Lujinxingia sediminis: one gene and its partner. The protein of the gene in region 1 interacts with the protein of each later gene in a pairwise test. Links are inferred from orthologs where the notes say so. Each region holds a gene or a part of one and is shown in the gene's direction. Other genes may lie near its edges.

What was found. Proteins that work in one complex are often made in the same cells at the same time.
Region 2: the proteins of leuS (region 1) and ligA interact in binary tests that used the Escherichia coli proteins (3 or more experiments, as listed by UniProt). The link is inferred for Lujinxingia sediminis from one-to-one orthologs.

Annotation. Positions count from the first base shown.
Region 1 is NZ_SADD01000001.1:336,884-342,502, forward strand. Bases 1-3,153 are described here. They hold leuS (leucine--tRNA ligase), read left to right. Parts: upstream 1-359; coding sequence 360-2,948; downstream 2,949-3,153. Other genes in these bases: EA187_RS01395 (glutathione S-transferase N-terminal domain-containing protein), read left to right, coding at 1-210. In the rest of the region: EA187_RS01405 (hypothetical protein), read right to left, coding at 3,458-3,670; EA187_RS01410 (hypothetical protein), read left to right, coding at 3,930-4,430; EA187_RS01415 (hypothetical protein), read left to right, coding at 4,430-4,864; EA187_RS01420 (hypothetical protein), read right to left, coding at 5,587-5,619.
Region 2 is NZ_SADD01000001.1:753,199-758,572, reverse strand. What follows is about bases 1,653-4,560. They hold ligA (NAD-dependent DNA ligase LigA), read left to right. Parts: upstream 1,653-2,069; coding sequence 2,070-4,052; downstream 4,053-4,560. Other genes in these bases: EA187_RS03100 (hybrid sensor histidine kinase/response regulator), read left to right, coding at 4,337-4,560; EA187_RS03110 (RrF2 family transcriptional regulator), read right to left, coding at 1,653-1,721. In the rest of the region: Fe-S cluster assembly protein SufB, read right to left, coding at 1-1,174; more of EA187_RS03110, read right to left, coding at 1,230-1,652; more of EA187_RS03100, read left to right, coding at 4,561-5,374. UniProt on the Escherichia coli protein: DNA ligase that catalyzes the formation of phosphodiester linkages between 5'-phosphoryl and 3'-hydroxyl groups in double-stranded DNA using NAD as a coenzyme and as the energy source for the reaction.

The DNA of each region.
Region 1 (5,619 bases):
TGCCGAAAAGTGCGCGAGACCCTCAACGAGCTCAACCTCGACTACCATGTCAAGAACGTCGCTAAGGGCTCCGCTCGCCGACCTGAGTTTCATGAGCTTGCGGGGCGCGTGATGGTGCCTTACCTCGTCGACCCCAACCAGGGTGTGGCGATGTTCGAGTCCGACGACATCGTCGCCTACCTGCACACAACCTACGGCGCTCAGGATTGAGCGCTCGTCGGCAGGTGGCCCGCGCTCCTTGCCCCGCCTCCGGCGCTGGGCTACATCTCCCTGCTGCGCCTCATCGCTACGCGCACAGGGCGCAACCATGAAGCTGTTCAGCTGGATTCAACCTCGACTTTTTCCAAACGAGCCCGAGCATGTCCGATTTTCGTCCCGATCAGATCGAGCCCAAGTGGCAGGCCTTCTGGCAGAAGAACAAGACCTTTAAGGTCGAAGAAGATCTCTCCAAACCCTCCTTCTTCGTGCTCGATATGTTCCCCTATCCCTCGGGCTCCGGGCTGCACGTGGGACACGTCGAGGGCTACACCGCCACCGATATTATGGCGCGTTTTAAGCGTGCGCGGGGCTTTGATGTGCTGCACCCGATGGGCTGGGATGCGTTTGGGCTTCCGGCCGAGCAGCACGCCATCAACACCGGCACCCATCCGCGCGATACCACCGTTCAGAATATCGAAACCTTCAAGGGCCAGCTCCAGGCGCTGGGCTTTGCCTACGACTGGGATCGGGAGATCAACACCACCGACCCGGACTACTACCGCTGGACGCAGTGGATCTTCCTCAAACTCTATGAGCAGGGGCTGGCGTACATCGCCGAAGTTCCCGTGAACTGGTGCCCGGCGCTCGGCACCGTTCTGGCGAACGAAGAGGTCATCGACGGGCGCAGCGAGCGCGGCAGCCACCCGGTCATCCGCAAGCCGATGCGCCAGTGGATGCTCAAGATCACGGCCTACGCCGAGCGTCTGCTTGAGGACCTGGAGATCATCGACTGGCCCGAGCACCTCAAAGATATGCAGCGCAACTGGATCGGGCGCTCCCAGGGGGCGGAGGTCGACTTTAAAGTCGACGCCGGCTCGGCCAACGGGCTCGACGCCAACATCCGCGTCTTCACCACGCGCCCCGATACGCTCTTCGGGGCGACCTACATGGTGCTGGCGCCGGAGCATCCCCTGGTCGATGACCTGGCCAGCGACGCGCAGCGCGATGCGGTCGACGCCTACCGCAAAGAGGCCGCGACCAAGAGCGAGTTGCAGCGCACCGAGCTTCAGAAGGAGAAGAGCGGCGTGTTTACGGGCGCCTACGCCATCAACCCGGTCAACGGCGCTCGCATCCCCATCTGGATCGCCGACTACGTGCTCTACGGCTACGGCACCGGCGCCATCATGGCGGTTCCCGGCCACGATGAGCGCGACTGGGAGTTCGCCAAAGCCCACGGCCTGGCCATTGTGGAGGTGATCTCCGGCGGCGACGTCGCCGAGGCGGCGCATACCGGCGATGGTGAGCTTGTGAACTCCGACTTCTTAAGCGGAATGAAGGTCGCCGACGCCAAGAAGAGCATCATCGCCTGGCTGGAGGAGCGCGGGCTGGGCCAGGGGACCATCAACTACAAACTTCGCGACTGGCTCTTTAGCCGCCAGCGCTATTGGGGCGAGCCCTTCCCGATCTTGCATCGCGACGATGGCGAGATTGTGACGCTCCCCGAAGAGCAGCTTCCGCTGACCCTCCCCGACGTGGAGCGCTACCAGCCCAGCGGCACCGGTGAATCACCGCTCGCGACGATTGAAGAGTGGGTCAACACCGCCGACCCGCGCGACGGAACCCCGGCGCGTCGCGAGACCAACACGATGCCCCAGTGGGCCGGCTCCTGCTGGTATTACCTGCGCTACATCGACCCCAAAAATGATGAAGCGCCGGTCGACCCGGAGAAGGAAAAACGCTGGATGCCCGTCGATCTTTACGTCGGCGGCGCCGAGCACGCGGTGCTGCACCTTCTGTACGCGCGCTTCTGGCATAAGGTGCTCTACGATATCGGCGTCGTCTCCACCAGAGAGCCCTTCCAGCGGGTGGTCAACCAGGGGATGATCCTGGGCGTGACCTACCAGTACTTCAAGACCCCGCAAGGGGAGCCGGTGAGCTTTAAGGAGGTGGGCGATCGTCAGGACCTCTCCCCGGCCACCATCACCGCCGATAAGGTGGCGTGGAAGAACGAGGTCCCCTTCCACCCGGAGCACGGCATTGAGCTTGAGGAGATCGTCGAGAAGATGTCGAAGTCGCGCGGCAACGTCGTCAACCCCGACGACGTGATCGCCGAGTACGGTGCCGACAGCCTGCGTCTCTACGAGATGTTCATGGGCCCGCTTGAGCAGACCAAGCCCTGGAATCCGCGCGGGGTCAGCGGTGTGCATCGCTTCCTCTCACGCGTCTGGCGCCTGGTGGCTGGCGACGAGGGCCTGAGTGACACCATCGTCGACACCGACCCCACCGATGAGACGCTGCGCCAGCTGCACCGCACCATCAAGAAGGTCACCGAAGATACCGAGGAGCTGCGCTACAACACCGCCATCGCCGCGATGATGGAGTACGTCAACTTCCTCTATAAGCTCGATAGCGTGCCCCGCAGCGCGGTCAGCCCGCTGGTGCAGATGCTCGCGCCCTATGCCCCGCATACCGCCGAGGAGCTCTGGGAGCGTCTGGGCCATGAGCCCTCGGTCATCAACGCGCCCTGGCCCTCGTTTGAGGAGCAGTGGCTGGAGGACGACTCCTACGAGCTGGCTGTCCAGGTGATGGGCAAGCTCCGCGGGGAGATCACCGTGCCCAAAGATGCCGACGAGGAGGCCGTGGTCGCGCTCGCCAGGGCCAACCCGAAGGTCGAGGAGCACCTGGCCGGCAAGACCATCCGCCGCGTGATCTTTGTGCCGGGTCGGATTCTGAACTTTGTGGCGAATTGAGGCCTTCGGGGCGGGCGTCCGGGAACCTGTAGCGGGCGTCTGACGACCTTTGTGGCGATCGCGCAACGAAGGTCGAAACGAAAGCTCAACGAAGTTAAAAGCATGACAAAAAACGCCGGCGGCCGAGAGGCCGCCGGCGTTTTTTGTTCAGCGAAGGGGCTAAAACGCGAGATCGAGCGCCGGGCACGCGTTTTGGGAATCCAAAACGTGAGATCGGGCGTCGGGGACGCGTTTTGGGAATCCAAAACGCGAGATCGGGCGTCGAACTCGCGATTATGGTGGCCGGAAGCACGAGATCGAGCGCCGGGGATGCGTTTTGGGAATCCAAAACGCGAGATCGGGCGTCGAACTCGCGATCATGGTGGCCGGAAGCACGAGATCGAGCGCCGGGGATGCGTTTTGGGAATCCAAAACGCGAGATCGGGCGTCGAACTCGCGATCATAGTGGCCGGAAGCACGAGAGCGAGCGCCGGGGACGCGTTCTATGGCAGGAGCGCTCGCGAGCGTGTTTATTCGCTGAAAAGCTCATTTACGATCCGATAGCGCTCCTCGTAGAGGCCGCTATTTGGCACCGGGCTTGAGGTCGTCATCGCTTCGCCGAAGGTGGCGTAATAGGGGGCAGCTTTGAATCGCTCCAGCTCATAGACTTCCGGTAGCGCCGGGAGTACGTAGCGGGGGATGGAGCTGTCTTCGCAGTCGTCTCCCATCAGGTACCACTCCATGGTGCTCATTGAGCTAAAGTACTCGACAAAAGCAGTAGCGGCCCGCCCACAGCCCTCGACACAGTCGGTGCGCTGGTTCGCTTGACCCAGGAGGCGTTGAAAGCCGCCGGACGTCCGCCTGTAGCAGGCGTGCGGATTGCGGTACATTTGAACGAGCGGCAAGAAACGGCCCGATCGGTAGGGACTCAATTGGTCGCGGGGTTTCGTATGGTGATCGTCGTCTTTGACTCTTCTATCATCAAAAAGTGCGAGGTTTGCGATGGCGCGTGACCTGGAAAAAGATCTCGAAAAAGCGTTGGAAGTCATCGAGTCTGCCTCGGAGGATTGGATTGTTTCTATATTGCATTCCTATGGGGCTGAGTTGTCTGAACGGCGTGTAGGGCCGGATCTGGGGCAGGGGTTGATTCACCAATCCTTGTCTGAATCCGGTTTTAAAACGGTTGTGAAGGAGCACTACGAACGGCATGCCATGCTCGATGAACTGATAGCCCTCCTGTCGCCAAATGTTCACGAGCATGCGACCGTCAGAACGTGGAGCGAGGTTATACAGTTTTGGGGAGGAGATAACTCCTCGCGTGACGTTGTTTTGTCATCGCAAAACACGTTGATAAATCAGTTGGTGAGCGCGACAGGGGTAGAACGATTGGCGTTGAGTTGTCCGCATGCCCGTCACAAGAAGCAAGGTGCGCGCGATGTGATACACGTCCGAGTCGTGGGTCGAAATGCCACGGATGAGGACGCTGATGAAGTTTATGCGTAATGGATAATGATTACTTGAGTCCGATTCAGCTCGTAGGGACTTCTCTTCGTGAACTTTGTTTTAGATTTTCTGAAGATCGCGAAGCGTTTGAACAGAGGGAGCTTGATTATCGCCTGTCGCTCCAGGGAGGCGTCGGGATTGACGAGCACGATCCCAACGAGGCGATCATAACATTCAAAGTCGAAGTGGAGTGGGAAGAGGGGGCGGGGCCTTTTGAGTTGCGTATCGAATACGCTGCGATAGCCAGGCAGGACGGAAGCCTGAGTCGCGAGATGTTCGAGAAGCAGTGTCGACTCACCATCATGTCGGTTGTTTTGAGTTATATGAGACCCATGATTTCTCGGTTGATGGAGGAGGCTGGCGAGTCGTTTCGCTTGCCACTTATTGACCTGCGTCAGTTGGCGTCAAAAACAACTCATGGCGAGACGAAGTAGAATGTGCTCGAGTGTAGCGCTTTTAGTACAGTGTTATTACTACGCCGTGGGCCAATGTTGATGTTATGTCTTCTGCATTGAGAGTGCCCTGAACTGCGTTGAAAATCCTCGACGATGCTAAAGCGTCGCCAGTGGTTTGCGTCTTGCTCAGGTTAATCTCACTATCGCACTCAAAGACATCAACATTGCCTCACGGCGTTATAACGAGTTGTACGATGAGAACAACGAAGTCAAACGCATGATAAAAAACGCCGGTGGCCGAGAGGCCGCCGGCGTTTTTTGTTCAGCGAAGGGGCTAAAACGCGAGATCGAGCGCCGGGCACGCGTTTTGGGAATCCAAAACGTGAGATCGGGCGTCGATCTTGCGTCGCCCCGGTTCAAAACGTGAGATCGAGTGCCGATCTTGCGTCGCCCCGGTTCAAAACGTGAGATCGAGTGTCGATCTCGCGATCATGACGGACTGCAGCACGAGATCGGGTGTCGGGCTCGCGTTTTATAAATCCAAAACGTGAAATCGGGCGTCGGGGACGTGTTTTGTATCGGAAAGCACGCGAGCTTAAGTGTGGGGGACGTGATTTTTTGCAATTCAACGCGAGCGCGGCGCTCGCGGTCGTGATTTTTTGCGTTTCGGCTCGAGATCGACGGTTGCCCGTGGAGGTCATGCTCGAAGCGCAAAAAAGGCAGCGTGGGTCCACAGGGCGTCGCATCAGCAAAAATGCTGACTAACCGGATCGCTTCGCCTCAAGCAATCCGGC
Region 2 (5,374 bases), 420 kb from region 1 along the record:
GCATGGAGTCGCATTCGGAGTAGTTTCGCGCGCCGTCGGCTCCCGGGGCGATCTTGACGAGCCCGCGGTAGCTGTTCTGCGAGCGGCCCGCGGAGATGCCCTTGGAGATGATGGTGGAGCGAGTATTCTTGCCGATGTGCACCATCTTGGTGCCGGTGTCTGCCTGCTGCATGTTGTTGGTCAGCGCCACCGAGTAAAACTCGCCAATGGACTCATCCCCCTTGAGGATACAGGAGGGGTACTTCCAGGTGATGGCCGAGCCGGTTTCAACCTGGGTCCAGGAGATCTTGGAGCGGCGGCCAGCGCAGAGCCCGCGCTTGGTCACGAAGTTGTAGATGCCGCCCTTCCCTTCCTCATCCCCGGCGTACCAGTTCTGGACGGTGGAGTATTTGATCTCGGCATCGTCCAGAGCCACCAATTCGACGACGGCAGCGTGAAGCTGATTGGTGTCGAACTGCGGCGCGGTGCACCCCTCCAGGTAGCTGACGTGGCCGCCGTCTTCGCAGACGATCAACGTGCGCTCAAACTGTCCGGTGTTCTGGGTGTTGATGCGGAAGTAGGTCGAGAGCTCCATGGGGCATTTCACACCTTTCGGGATGAAGACGAAGGAGCCGTCGGTGAAGACCGCCGAGTTGAGCGCAGCGTAGAAGTTGTCGGTATAAGGCACGACCGAGCCCAGGTACTTTTTGATCAGCTCGGGATGCTCTTGAGCCGCCTCGGAGAAGGAGCAGAAAATGACGCCCGCTTCGCTCAAGCGCTTCTTGAAGGTGGTGGCCACCGACACCGAGTCGAAGACGGCATCGACGGCGACATTCTGGAGCATCTTCTGCTCATGCAGCGGAATGCCGAGCTTCTCGTAGATCTCGAGGATGTCGGGATCAACCTCATCCAGGCTGGCCTTCTTCTCTTTCTGCTTGGGCGCCGCGTAGTAGATGATGTCGTTGAAGTTCGGCTTTTCGTAGTGGACGTTGGCCCACTCGGGCTCCTCCAGGGTGAGCCAGTGCCGGTAGGCTTTGAGGCGGAACTCAAGCATGAACTCCGGCTCGTTTTTCTTGGCCGAGATCAGACGGATGACGTCTTCGTTGAGGCCCGGGGGGATCGTCTCGGTCTCAATGTCCGAGACGAACCCGTACTTATAGGGGCGATCCAGCATGGACTCGATATTTGAACTCATCGTCTTACCTCGGGGTTGGTGATGCCTGGGGAGCAAGCCTGCGGCGTGTTGAAGCTCAATGTGACGAGCCCTGCGGCGCAGGTCGCTCCGAGTGCGTAAGGTGCTGACGGCTCAGGTGGCGCCGCACACTGGCTTCGTCCGCCAGGAGCGTCGCCAACGAGATCCCGTCGAGGGTCTCAATGACAAAGTTGGAAATGTACGACCAGACCGGCCGAATCGAACATCCGCAGCCGCGTGCGCAACGCTCAAGTTCGCCGGTATGTCGCTCGCAGATATCTTCGACTTCGAAGAGGCCTCCGAGCACGCGGATGACGTCGCCCAGGCTGAGCTCTTCGGCAGGCGCAGCCAGTAGGAAGCCGCCCTGAGCGCCGCGGCGCGAGTCGATGAGGCCGCCCTGCGCCAGGGTGCGCAAGATCTTCTGCGTGTAAGGCAATGACATTCCCTCCAGGTCGGCGACGGCCTGCGCGGAGATCGACTCACCAGGGGGCTGCTCGGCCACCCGGAGCATGCAGCGCAACCCGTACTCTTCAAGCGCTGTGATCTTCATCAAAACCTCGGTCTGCTGGAGCGGGAAAAAACAACGAAGAGCGCCGAACGCTCCGGGCGGCTCGATAGCATACTCAAACGTACGCATTCAAGGCGCTTTCGGCCAATCCATACACTTTTGTATGAATTACGACTGACGCCCGCCGCCGGGGGGCCATCTCACGCAGGTAACGGTCGGGCCTGGCGCATTCTTTCCGCGATCGCCCATTTTCAGGGAAAAGCATTAAAGCCCCCGCTTCAGGACCAAGGTTCGGCCTTGAGCAAACGTCCGGCTCGCGCCATAACTCCCGGCCATGCCCCTGAAGGCAGCAAAGCCATAAACGCAGATCTGATGACGCGGAGCAGGACGATGAGCGCCCCGACCTGGGAAGACCTTTCGATAATCGAGCTCGAAGAGCAGGTGCGTTACCACAACCGGAAGTACTGGGTGGATGACGCCCCGGAGATCAGCGATGAATCGTTTGATCGCCTGGTGGAAGCGCTGCGTCGCAAAGCCCCCGAGAGTGAGGTGCTCGCTCAGATCGGACCGGCCGGGGCCGACGTGGACGCCATCGATCCGAACGCCGAAAAGCTCATCCATGATCCGCCGATGCTCTCGTTGGATAAAGCGTATGACGAGGCCACACTCTTAAAGTGGTACGAGAAGTTTCAGGGCGATGTCGTCGTCACACCCAAGGTCGACGGCGTTGCCGGGTGCTTTCGCTACGACGCGCAGGGGCGCCTGAGCGTTGCGGCGACTCGGGGCACGGGCAGCGTGGGCGAGGTCATCACCGAGCAGGTGCGTCGCATTAAGAAGTTGCCGCTCAAGGTCGACGCCTCCTCCATTGAGGTCCGCGGTGAGGCGTATATGCCTGTGGAGGTGTTCGAGCGGAAGTTCAAACACGACTACGCAAGCCCCCGTAATCTGACCGCCGGCGCACTCAAGCTCAAAGATGCCGAGAAGACCGCCGATTACGAGCTTCGCTTCTTCGCCTTTGACCTGCTGGGCGAAGACTTTGAAAGCGAGGCCGAGAAAATGGCGCGTCTCAAGGCCCTGGGCTTTGAGACGCCGGAGACCTTCCAGGTTAGCAGCGAGGCCATTCAGGCCACCTACGACGATATCGCCAAACGGCGAGGCCAGCTCGGCTACGAAACCGACGGGGTGGTTTACAAGGCCAACAGCATCGCCGAGCAACGCCGCCTGGGCTCGACTGCGCATCACCCGCGCTGGGCGATCGCCTATAAGTTTCAGGGCGACGCCGGCGAGAGCGTGCTGCGCGACGTGGTGTGGAACGTCTCGCGCACCGGGGCGATCAACCCGGTGGGGATCGTGGACCCTGTGGTGCTCTCCGGGGCAACGGTCACCCGGGTAAGCCTGCATAACCTGGCGATCATGGAGCACCTGGGCGGCGAACAAGGGCTCACCCTGGGCTCGAAGGTGCTGATGATGCGCCGTGGCGGCGTCATTCCAAACCTGGAACGGGTGCTGGAGGCCGGTGAGGAGCCGGTTGTGGTTCCGAGCGCCTGCCCGGAGTGCGGCGCGCCCACCGAACGGCAGAACGATGTGCTGATGGCCAACCACAGCGAGAATTGCCGCGCGGCGAAGATCCGCCAGATCGAACATTTTGTCAGCCGCATGGAGATCAAAGGCTTCGGCCCCAAACTCCTCGAACAGCTCTACGACGCCGAGCTCGTCACCTCGCCGGTCGATCTCTTTACGCTGAGTGCCTCGGAGTTGATGGGGCTGGAGCGGGTCGGAGAAATCCTGGCGAACAAGCTCATCGATCGCATCGAAGGTCGGAAAGAGGTGGAGGTCGAGAAGTTCTTGCAGGCGCTGGGGATCCACGAACTCGGCAAACATGTGAGCGCCATCCTTGCCGAACGCTACGACTCGATGGACGCCATTCGCGCGGTGGAGGCGGAAGCGTTTGCCGAGGTGCATACCATTGGCGAGGTGATTGCCGAGTCAGTAACCCGCGGTTTGGAAGAGAACGCCGAACTTATCGACGACCTGCTCGCCCATATCACCCTGGTCTTCCCCACTCCGCGTGAAGCGCCTGCGGTGGAAGGCTCTCCCCTGGCTGGCAAACGCGTGCTCTTCACCGGAGCCATGGAGTCGATGACCCGTAAGGAGGCGCAGGCCGAGGTGGAGAAACGCGGAGGTGACTGCCCCTCCTCGGTGGTCAAAGACCTCGACTATCTGGTGATGGGCGACGCCGATATGGAGCGATTTGAAGGCGGGTGGCGCTCCAGCAAGCTCAAAAAAGCCGAGAAGTTCAACGCCGAAGGTGGGGAGATTGCGATCATTGGCGAATCGACCTTCGTGAAGCTCCTGGAAGACAGCGAGGACTAAGGGTTCCCGGAGAGGGGGGGGGCGGGGCTTATGCCTCCGCCACCCCCGGCCTTGCCATTTTTAGACCCTGCCAAATGGCAAGTGCTGACCTGAAGCAAGAAGTCGTGTGGAAGGGGTCAATAGACCTTTTACGCCGGGAAAGCATCTGTTAGTCTTCGCTTCACTTCGATACCGACCTACGTTCCGCGGCGCAGCAGCCCGGTCGCCTTGAATATGCGACCCGCGCGCGGCAACCGCGCTCGGGGGCCCGATCCCCTGGGTCCGAGCGCTCAACGGGTGATGTTATGACCAGCTTTTCGGGTGCGCAGTCTCGGGGGACCTTTCTGGTGGTCGACGACGAGCCGGATATCCTCGACGCGATCGCGCGCCTCTTTCGCAAAGAGTACACCGTGCTCACCGCTCAGTCGGTGGAGGAAGCGCTCAAGCTCATCGCCGCGCACGACGTGCAAGTGGTGATGACCGACCAGCGTATGCCCAAGATGTCAGGCATTGAGTTTCTGGCCGAGCTTCGCGAGGAGCACCCCGAGATCGTGCGCGTGCTTTTTACCGGGTACTCGAACATCTCAGATGTGATCGATGCGATCAACGAAGGGCACGTCTACCGCTACATCTCCAAGCCCTGGAAGCCGGTGGAGCTGCGGCTCTTTGTGGCGCAGGCCTTCGAGTATTACCGGGCGCAGCGCGAGCGACGCGAGCTCCTCTCGCAGCTGCGCGAGGCCAACGAGCAGCTCGAAGAGCAGAACGCGCTGCTGAGCGCCGCCAATGAAGAGCTCAAACTGCTCGACCGAGTCAAAAACGTCTTTATGGAGGTGGTCAGCCATGAGCTGAACACCCCGATTGCGATCGTGTTTGGCTACACCTTCCTGCTGCGCAAAGAGCTCGGGGATGACCTCTCCTCGGTCGCATCGAAGGCGCTCAGCGGGATCGACTCCAGCGCGGTTCGGCTCAAGAACATCTCCAACCGCATCTTCAAGATGCTCGGTGATGATGGCTCCGGTGAGGCGCTGGATCTGGAATGGGTAGACGTGCGCAAGTTCGTGGACTCGCTCCAGGATCAGCTCGAGCCCTTTTTGCAAAAACGACATCAGCGCCTGGAGACCATCGTCGCCCCGGAGGCCCAGAGCATTCTGGCCGACGAGGACAAGCTCAATGACATGTGTCTGAACCTGCTGATGAACGCGATCAAGTTCTCGTACGACAATCAGGTCATCACGCTGGACATCGGCCTATCGGATGATCCGGAGGTACTGGCGCTGACGGTACGGGACAGTGGTGTGGGGATCTCCGATGATGATATCGCGCAGATCTTCGATGTGTTCTTC